2 regions of the Micromonospora sp. AB353 genome follow, and region 1 is predicted to be linked to the other one. Evidence: riboswitches for the same ligand, from Rfam matches in the RefSeq annotation. Region 1 holds a riboswitch; the other holds the start of a gene.
The links. Region 1 has a riboswitch for thiamine pyrophosphate ahead of ACPCK6_RS26300 (ECF transporter S component). Riboswitches for the same ligand answer to the same signal wherever they lie in the genome.
Positions count from the first base shown of each region.

Region 2: linked by a shared signal. The riboswitch ahead of thiE (thiamine phosphate synthase) and the one ahead of ACPCK6_RS26300 (ECF transporter S component) in region 1 are both predicted to bind thiamine pyrophosphate.

Region 1 is NZ_JBMVFV010000096.1:5,573-10,664, forward strand. Features, by position in the region: gene ACPCK6_RS26290 (energy-coupling factor transporter transmembrane component T family protein) at 103-903, opposite strand; gene ACPCK6_RS26295 (ABC transporter ATP-binding protein) at 900-2,333, opposite strand; gene ACPCK6_RS26300 (ECF transporter S component) at 2,431-3,021, opposite strand; TPP riboswitch at 3,097-3,203, opposite strand; gene ACPCK6_RS26305 (alpha/beta fold hydrolase) at 3,280-4,116, shown strand; gene ACPCK6_RS26310 (sugar isomerase domain-containing protein) at 4,113-4,862, shown strand; gene ACPCK6_RS26315 (DUF6328 family protein) at 4,954-5,092, shown strand, end outside.
Region 2 is NZ_JBMVFV010000041.1:36,532-41,623, forward strand. Features, by position in the region: gene ACPCK6_RS18080 (nucleotidyltransferase family protein) at 1-697, shown strand, start outside; gene ACPCK6_RS18085 (aldo/keto reductase) at 719-1,681, shown strand; gene ACPCK6_RS18090 (DUF559 domain-containing protein) at 2,245-3,156, opposite strand; TPP riboswitch at 3,275-3,386, shown strand; gene thiE (thiamine phosphate synthase) at 3,381-4,007, shown strand; gene thiO (glycine oxidase ThiO) at 4,001-5,092, shown strand, end outside.

The DNA of each region.
Region 1 (5,092 bases):
GACCATGAGGTTGGCGGCGACAAAACGGGCAACCTGTTCCGTCAACTTCATGATCAACGAGCCGAGGCGAGGCGAGGCGAGGCGGAGAGCGAGGGGAAGGGGTCAGCCGATCAAGGGGCGGAAGGTGCCCAGGGCGATGCTTGTCGCCAAGGCGGCGCCTGCCAGCAGGGCGGCTCCTACGACCAGCAGCGTGTCCGCGCTCGTGAAGCGCTGGGGACGGGCCACGGTGCGGGGGGTGCCGGCGTCGAAGCCCCGCGCGTCCATCGCCACCGCCAGCCGGGTACCCCGCCGGATCGCGCCCACCAGCAGCGTGAACGCGGTGGACGCGAACAGCCGCAGCTTCGCCACCGGGTTGCGGCCCGCGTCCACGCCGCGCGCCCGGCGGGCCATACTGATCATCCGCCACTCCTGTTCCAGCAGCGGCACCATCCGGAACGCGGCGAGCGCCCCGATGGCGAACCGGGCGGGCGTCTTCGCGTTCTGGATCAGCGCGTCGGCCAGGTCCGTCGGGTCGGTGGTGGCGAACACGACGATGCCGGGTAGCGCCACCGCGAACATGCGCAGCACCAGCCCGAGCGCGGTCATCAGCACGCCCTGGGTGACCAGGATCGGCCCGGCCTGGAGCAGCACCGGGCCAGAGCGGTCGGCGGCGAACAGCACCAGCGTGACGAGGATGCCGACGGCGCCGGCGAGCAGCGGCCAGGCCCGGCGGGCCAGCACCCGGTAGCGGACACCGAACAGCGGCAGCACCGCGAGTTCGACGGCGATGGCGATGGCCGGGGCCACCGGGTCGAGCGTCGCCACCAGGATCAGCGTGAAGACCACAGCGGCGGCCAGCTTCGCCACCGGGTTGCGCCGGGCCAGCGGGGCGCCGGGTGCGGCGACCGGTTCGAGGCCGATCACGCGACCACCCCGTCGGGGGAGCGGTGCAGGGTGAGCGTCCGGTCGGCCAGCGCGGCGACGAAGTCCTCGTCGTGGGTCACCGTGACCACGCCGTGCCCGGCGTCGCGCAGCTCGGCGAGCAGGTCGACCAGCTCCAGCCAGGTCCGCCGGTCCTGGCCGAACGTGGGCTCGTCGCAGATCAGCAGCCGGGGCGCGGTGGCCAGCGCCGTCGCCACGCTCAGCCGCCGCGCCTCCCCACCCGAGAGGGTGTACGGGTTGGCGCCGGCCAGCCGGTCCAGTCGCAACCGGTGCAGCAGCTCGTCGACGGTGGCGGTGACCGCCGGCTCGGGCCGGCCGGTGCGGCGCGGGCCGAGCGCCAGCTCGTCGCGCACCGTGGCGGTGACGAACTGGTGCTCCGGGTCCTGGAAGACCGAACCGATCCGGCGTACCAGCGCGGGTGCCCGCCAGCGGTGCGGGGGAGTGCGCGCGTCCCGCCCGGCGAGTTCCGCCGACGCGGTGACGGTGCCCGTGCCGGGTTTCAGCAGGCCGCCCAGGAGCAGCGCCAGTGTGGACTTGCCGGCCCCGTTGGGGCCGAGGACGGCGAGCGCCTCGCCGGCGCGTACCCGAAGATCGGTGGGGTTCAGCCGGGGTGGCAGGCCGAGCCGCTCCGCGGTGAGCAGCGCGTCGCCGGGCGGCGTGGTGGCGTGCCGGGGCGGCGCGACGTGGCCGGGTACCCAGACCCCGGCGCCGGCCAGCGCGTCGCCGTGCGCGGCGAACACCGCGTCGGGTGGCCCGTCGGCGCGGACCCCGCCGCCGGGTTCCAGCACCACGACGCGGTCGACCAGCGGCAGCGCCTCGGTGACCCGGTGCTCGACCAGGACCATCGTGGTGTCCCGGTCGAGCGCGTTCGCGACGGCCCGGCGGATCAGGGTGGCACCGGCCGGGTCGAGGTTGGCGGTGGGCTCGTCGAGCAGCAGCAGCCCGGGGCGCAGCGCGAGCGTGCCGGCCAGCGCGAGCCGCTGCTGCTCGCCACCGCTGAGCGCGGCGGTGGGGCGGTCCCTGTCGTACGGGAAGCCGACCCGGCGCAGCGCCTCGTCGACGCGGGGCCAGATCTCCCCGGCGGGTACGCCCCGGTTCTCCAGCCCGAACGCCACGTCGTCACCGGAGCGGGCCATGACGAGCTGGGTCTCCGGATCCTGGAAGACGATGCCGACGCGCTCGCGGGCCTTGCGCGGGTCCAGCCCGTCGATCTCGACGGTGCCCTCCTGCTCGCCGGAATCCTCCGGCAGCAGCCCGGCCAGCGCCGCCAGCAACGTGCTCTTCCCGGCCCCGGAGGGCCCGAGCAGCAGCACCCGCTCGCCGCTCTCCACCCGCAGATCCACCCCGCGCAGAGCCCAGCGTTTCCGTCCCCCGTGCCGCCACCCGAACCCCCGCAGCACCACAGCGCTCACCGCCCACCCACCCCCTCTTCTCCGTCGATCATGAGGTTGACGGCGATGACGGGTGCCGAAACGGCCGCCAACTTCATGATCAACACGATGGAGGGCGTCAGACCAGGGCGCGGTCGCGGCCGGCGGGGAAGCGGTCCAGGACGCCGGTGTTCGCCAGCGCGCGCGTGAGGGCCACCGCGCCCAGGCCGGCCACCAGCAGGCAACTGAGCACACCGAACGCGATGTACGGCAGCCGGAACGTCGTCCAGCTCGTGCCGGGGTACCAGTAGAGGGCGTCGAACAGCGTGGCGAAGAGGCCGCCGCACGCACCGGCGAGCGCCGCCGTGAGCGGCCGGTAGAGGCGGTACCGGGTGGCCGCGAAGACCGCCTCGACGCCCAGGCCCTGCACCGCGCCCTGGAGGATCGCCATCGCACCGTAGGGGGAGCCGAGCAGCACCGACACCGCCGAGGCGACCGTCTCGGTGAGCAGTGCCGCTCCCGGCTTGCGGACGATGAGCGCGCTCAGCACGGCCGGGATGAGCCAGACGCCGTACATGACCGACTGGAGCGGGGCGAAGAAGGCGAACGGTCCGTCGCTGCCCTTCCAGAGGATGTTCCAGAGCTGGAACACGACGCCGAAGGCGACGGCGATGACCGAGGCGACGACGATGTCGACGGTACGCCAGCGGTTGCTGTCGGTACGGTTCACGGTTGGCTCCCAGTTCGTCGAGGTGAACCAGGAGAAGACGCACGCCGCGCCCGGTGGTCACCGGACGGCGACGCGGCTGGAGGTCGACCGAACTCCCTGCGCTGGCATTACCCAGATCAGGTTCGAGGGTCTGCGGGCACCGGCCCGCACTCTCAGCGCTGTGCGCTCCCCTGTCGGATGTGAAGTTGTCTCGTCGCAGACGCTAGCACCGACCACGGCCCGGGGCCCAGCAGGGCGAGTGTCGGTATGGTGGCGATCATGCTGGTGGATGCGCGGGGACTGACGTTCGAGGTACGCGCCGGTGGCCCCGAGGACGGTGACCCGGTCCTGCTGCTGCACGGCTTCCCGCAGCACTCCGGCGAGTGGGATGCGGTCACGCCCGCGCTGCACGCCGCCGGGCTGCGCACGTACGCGCTCGACCAGCGCGGCTACTCGCCCGGCGCGCGCCCGGCCGACGTCGGGGCGTACCGGATTCCGGAGCTGGTGGCCGACGCGGCGGCGGTGCTCGACGCGCTCGGGGTGACTCGCGCCCACGTGGTCGGCCACGACTGGGGCGCGATCGTGGCGTGGGGCCTCGCGGCGGCGCACCCGGAGCGGGTGCGGACGCTGACCGCGGTGTCGGTGCCGCACCCGGCCGCGATGGGCCACGCGCTCGCCACCGACCCCCGGCAGAAGGTCAAGTCCGCGTACATCGCGTTGTTCCGCAAGCCCGGTACGGCGGAGAAGGTGCTACTGGCGTGGAACGGCGCCACGCTGCGCAAGCTGCTGAGCGGCGTGGGCGACGCCGGTACGGTGGCGCGCTACGCCGAGCCGATGCGTGAGCCGGGCGCGTTGACGGCGGCGCTGAACTGGTATCGCGCGATGACCGGTGCGGACATGAAGGCGGTCACCCCGGTCGGGGTGCCGACGACGTTCGTGTGGAGCGACAAGGACGTGGCGATCGGCCGGACGGCGGCGCAGGCGTGCGCCGCGCACGTCACCGGTGACTACCGGTTCCTGGAGCTGTCCGGGGTCAGCCACTGGATCCCGGACGAGGCGCCCGGCCCGCTGGCCGAGGCGATCCTCGCCCGGTGCGCAGGAACGGAGGAGGCATGACGGTGAGCGCCGAGGCGTACCTGGCGGTGGTGACCGAGACGATCGCCCGGGTGGCCGCCGCGCAGCGGCGCAACGTGGCCGACGCGGCCGACCTGATCGCGGCGGCGCTGCGCGCCGACGGTGTGGTGCACGCGTTCGGCACCGGGCACTCCGAGGCGCTGGCCATGGAGATCGCCGGGCGGGCCGGCGGGCTGGTGCCCACCAACCGGATCGCGCTGCGGGACCTGGTGCTGATCGGCGGCGATCCGGCCGACGTGCTCGGCCCGAAGCTGGAACGCGATCCGGCGGTGGCGCACCGCCTCTACGAGCTGGCACCCATCCGGCCGCAGGACGTGTTCGTGCTGGCCTCGAACTCGGGCGTGAACGGCGCGATGGTCGAGTTCGCGTCCATCGTGAAGGAACGCGGGCACGGCCTGGTGGCGATCACTTCGGCGCAGCACTCGGCCCGGATGACCTCGCGGCACCCGTCCGGCCGCAAGCTCGCCGACTTCGCCGACGTGGTGCTGGACAACGGAGCCCCGTACGGCGACGCCACGCTGCCGCTGCCGGGTGGCGGCGCGGTCGGCGCGGTCTCCTCGATCACCGCGGCGCTGCTCGCGCAGCAGATCGTCACCGAGGTGGTGGCCCGGCTGGTCGCGGCGGGGCAGCGCCCGCCGGTCTACCTGTCCGCGAACATCACCGGCGGCGACGAGCACAACGCCGAGCTGGAGGCACGGTACGCGGGCCGGATCCGCCGCGGTTCCTGAACCGGTTTCGTGATCACCCGTACGGGGCACAGGCGGTCCTGCCGGTGGGCGTTCACCCGCCGGCTGTGCCGTCTCCCGGGGAGGTCCGCGAGTGTCGAAGGAATCCGAGAAGCAGCGCTGGCAGCGCAACTTCGCCGACCTGTTGCAGGAACTGCGGGTCGCGCAGACCGGCGTGCAGATCCTCTTCGCCTTTCTGCTGACGCTGCCGTTCAGCGCCGGGTTCGACCGGA
Region 2 (5,092 bases), on a different contig from region 1:
CCTGGGCCTCTACTACCGGGGTACGCCGGACCTGGCCGGGCTGCGCGCGGTGGCCGCCTCGATCGCCGACGGGCCGGTGGACCTCACCGCACCGGGCGGCTGGGGACCGTGGGTCGACGGGGGCGGCTGGCTGCGTGTCGGCGGCGTCGCGGTGGACTGGATCTACCGCGACCTGGACCGGGTGCACCGGGTGTGGGCGGACTGCCGGGCCGGCCGTTACACGGTCGAGGCGCAGGCCGGGCACCCGCTCGGCTTCTACTCGCACGCGTACGCCGGGGAGGTGGCGCTCGGGCGGGTGCTCGGCGACCCGACCGGCGAACTGACCGCGCTGCGGGCCGAGACCGTCGACTACCCGCCCGCGCTCGGCGCCGCGCTGGTCGCCGGTGGCTGGGAGACCGGGCTGCTGCTCGACGGTGCGGCCAAGGGCGCGGCAGGGGGCGACGCCGGCTACGTGGCGGGCTGCCTGTTCCGGGTGGTCGGCGTGCTGGTCCACGCGCTGCACGGCCGCGCCGGACGGTGGCTCGTCAACGAGAAGGGCATGATCGCCTCCGCCGGGGGCCTGCCCGGTGCGCCGCCGGACTTCGCCGAGCGGACGCAGGCGCTGCTGGGCGCGGCGGGGCGTACCCCGTCCGAGCTGGCGGCGACGATCGCCGCCGCCCGGACGCTGGCCGCCGAGGTGCTGCCGCTCTCCGGATGACACCCGGGCAGCGGGCATAGGGTGGATCTCGTGAGTGAGATGACCTATCGCCGGCTGGGCGACTCCGGGCTCGTGGTGTCAGTGGTCGGAATCGGCTGCAACAACTTCGGCCGCAAACTCGACCTCGACGGCACCCGGGCGGTGGTGGACGCCGCGCTCGACGCCGGGATCAACTTCTTCGACACCGCCGACATCTACGGCGAGCCGCAGGGCGCCTCCGAGGAACTGCTCGGCCAGGCGCTCAAGGGCCGCCGCGACGACGTGGTGGTGGCCACCAAGTTCGGCATGGACATGAACGGCGCGAACGGGCCGGACCACGGTGCCCGGGGCGCCCGCCGCTACATCGCCCGCGCGGTCGAGGCGTCGCTGCGCCGCCTCGGTACCGACCACATCGACCTGTACCAGATGCACGAGCCGGACCCGGGCACCCCGATCGACGAGACGCTCGCCGCGCTGGACGACCTGGTGACCGCCGGCAAGGTGCGCTACCTCGGCAACTCCAACTTCGCCGGCTGGCAGATCGCCGACGCCGACTGGACCGCGTCGTCGCAGGGGCGTACCCGGTTCATCTCCGCGCAGAACCACTACTCGCTGGTGGAGCGCGGTGTGGAGGACGAGGTGATCCCCGCCTGCGAGCGGTTCGGCCTCGGCATGCTGCCGTTCTTCCCGCTCGCCAACGGGCTACTCACCGGCAAGTACAAGCGCGGCGAGGCGCCCCCGGCGGGCAGCCGCCTGGCCGGTGGCGGCCGGTACGCCGAACGGCTGGCCGCCGCGCGCTGGGACGTCATCGAGGCGATCGAGGCGTACGCGGCCGAGCGCGGCATCACCATGCTGCAGGTGGCCATCGGTGGCCTGGCGGCCCGTCCCGCCGTCACGTCCGTGATCGCCGGCGCCACGACTCCCGAGCAGGTGAGGTTGAACGCCGAGGCCGGGACGTGGCAGCCGTCCGACGAGGACCTGGACGCCCTCGACGCCATCCTCTGACCGTCGCTGACGGGCACCGGCGCGCCCGCCCGCGCGTTGGCTCCGTCCGCGTGTTCGGTCTGCCCGTGTTCGGTGCGCCCGTGTTCGGTGCGCCCGTGTTCGGTGCGCCCGCGCGTCGCAGGTGCGTCCACTCGTCGGCGTGCGAGCGACGGGGCTTGCCCCACGCGGCGGGCGTGCGCCCACCGTGGCCGCCCGCGCGCGGAGGCACCCATGGCGTTCCACCCATCGTCAGCGCTGCCTCTGAGTGGAACGGTATGGGTGTCAAGAGGGCCTTGAGACACCCATGACGTTCCACTCGTCGGCAGATCCAGTCGCGAGTGGAACGCCATGGGTGTCTGCGGGTGGTCTTCTGACGCCCGTGGTGTACCGGGCGACCCCTGGCAGGTGGCGAACCGGGCGGCACGGCGGGTGGCGGGTGGCGAACCGGGCGGCACGGCGGGTGGCGGGTGGCGAACCGGGCGGCACGGCGGGTGGCGGGTGGCGAACCGGGCGGCACGGCGGGTGGCGGGTGGCAGGTGGCGAACCGGCGGGCCGGGGCGAGGCTGGTGGCGTGCGGGCGCGGATCAGTGGTCTGCTGCGGTGGCGCGACGTTCTGCCAGGGCCTGGCGGACCAGGGCGACTGTGGCGTCGGGGCGGCGTAGCACGTCGTCGGCGGTGAACCGGAGCACGACCCACCCGGCCGCGCGGAGCGCGTTCAGGCGCCCCACGTCCCGCCGGAAGTGCGCCCGTTCGCGGTGGTGGTCGCCGTCGTACTCGACCGCGAGGCGGAGCGCCGGCCAGGCCAGGTCCACCCGGGCCACGAAACGTCCGCCGGCGCGTACCTCGTGCTGAGCGGTGAGCGGGCCGAGGCCGGCGTCGAGCAGGAGCAGTCGCATCCGTGTCTCCATCGGGGACTCGCTCAGCGGCTCGGCCAGCGCCAGCACCTCCCGCAGCAGCGACAGACCTGGCCACCCGGCTCGGGCCGCTGCGAAGTCGCGCAGACCCGGTAGCCGTACCAGCCGGCGGTGAAGTAGCGCGTCGACGGCGACGAGCGCCTCGACGCGGCTGCCGTGGCGGCCCAGGTCGAACGCGGTGCGCAGCGGGGTGGTGACCGGCAGCCCGCCGACGAGGGTGCGGTCCCGCGCCGCCAGCGGTGACCGGACCACGCGCAACCGCGGATGGGGGCGCAGTCGAGCAGCAGTCGGCAGCACCACGGTCACCGGCGCGTCGCGGGTGAGTACGTCCACGCCGAACAACCAGGCGGCGCTGCGCCCGGCAAGCACGGCATCCGGCGGCAGGCGCAACGACACCGCCTCGCACCACATCCCGTGGTCGCCGGCGCGGTATCCGTCCCGGTGCACGTACACGTCCGGCAGCAGGCGGATCCACGTCGGCCCGCGCAGCATCGTCCAGGTGAGCAGCCCATCGGAGACGGCACTGCTGCCCCGGAACGGCAGGACCGCCAGGCGGCGCGGAACGCGGGCGGGAACGGACATTCGGGCAGCGTGTCGTGATGGGACGGTCACCCGCTGTCCCGGTACGCCATGTGAACGGTTCCTGGGAAAAACCTCACCCGGGCTTCCGTACGGGCGGGAGGCGTCGTACGGTAGGCCGCAAGTGACCCACGGGAGCCCGGTGCGGACCGGGCTGAGAGGGGGGCTGGGAGCCCCCGACCGTCGAACCTGATCCGGGTAATGCCGGCGCAGGGAGGAGCGTTGCCGTGCTGTCCCTGGGACGACTGCATCTCATCACCGACACCCGGCCGGGGCGTGACCCGCTCGCCGTGCTGCGTGCCGCCCTGCCCGTGGCGGGCGCCGACCTCGTCGTGCAGGTGCGCGTGGAGGACGACGCCACTGACCGGGAGGCGTACGAGCTGGCGTGCCGGGTGACCGAGGCGTGCCGGCCGTACGGCGCACAGTGCCTGGTCAACGACCGGCTGCACGTAGCGCTCGCGGTGGACGCCGCCGGGGGCCACGTCGGCGCGGACGACCTGCCGGTCGCCGCCGCCCGCCGGGTACTCGGCCCGGACGCCGTGCTCGGCGCGACCGCCCGCGAGCCGGCCGGCGCCCGCGCGGCGGTGGACGCGGGCGCGAGCTACCTGGGCGTGGGCCCGTGCCACGCCACCACCACCAAGCCCGGCCTGCCGGATCCGATCGGCCCTGACGGGGTGCGGGCGGTCGCCGAGGCGGTGACCGTGCCGGTGATCGCGATCGGCGGGGTGACCGCCGCGAGCGTGCCGGCGTTGCGGGCGGCCGGGGCGTACGGGGTGGCGGTGGTCGGCGCGCTCAGCCTGGCCGCCGATCCCGCGCACGCCACGGCTGAGCTGCTGCGGGCCCTGACGTGTTAAAAGGGGGCCCTTCCTCTACCGGAGGCGTTAATAGGGGGCCCTTCCTTACCGATGTGGCGGTGGTGGGGGGCGGGCCGATCGGGTGGGCGATCGCGTGGCGATGTGCGCAGCGCGGACTGCGTGTGGTGGTGCACGACGACCGGCCCGGGTCGGGCGCCTCGTCGGTGGCCGCCGGGATGCTGTCGCCGGTCGCCGAGGCGTACTTCGGTGAGCACGAGCTGACCGCCCTGCTCGTCGAGTCCGCCGCACGCTGGCCCGGCTTCGCGGCCGAGCTGACCGGGGCGAGCGGCGTCGACCTCGGCTACCGCACCGAGGGCACGCTCGTCGTCGGGCTCACCGCCGACGACCTGGCCGAGGCGGGGCGGCTGTGGTCGTACCAACGGGGTCTGGGACTGCCGATCACGTCGCTGCGCCCGTCGGAGCTGCGCGACCGCGAACCGGCGCTGTCGCCGCGCGTGCGCGGCGGCGCTGTCGCCCCCGGCGACCACCAGGTCGACCCGCGGCGGCTGGTCACCGCGTTGCGCACCGCTGCGGAACGCGTGGGAGTGGAGCTGCGCCCGGCCCGCGTCGGCGCGCTGTCCGAGGTGGACGCGAGGTTCACTGTGGTCGCGGCGGGCTGCGGCGCGGCGGCGCTGACCGGCCTGCCGGTCCGCCCGGTCAAGGGCCAGGTGCTGCGGCTGCGCGCGCCGGGTGGCGGTCCGCCGGGCTTCCGGCACGTGATCCGGGGGTACGCGGACAGCGAGTCGGTCTACCTGGTGCCCCGGGACAGCGGTGAGGTAGTGGTCGGGGCGACTGTGGAGGAGCGCGCGGACACCGCTGTCACCGCCGGTGGCGTGCTGACACTGCTGCGCGCCGCCGCCGAGCTGGTGCCGGAACTCGTCGAGTACGAGCTGGTGGAAGCAGTCGCCGGGCTGCGCCCCGGTACGCCCGACAACGCGCCGATCATCGGGCCGCTGCCCGGGCAGCCGGGCGTGCTCGCGGCGACCGGGCACCACCGGCACGGCATCGTTCTCACCCCGGTCACCGCCGACCTGGTCACCGAGCTGATCGTCACCGGCGAGCCGGATCCCGCGCTCGCCCCCTTC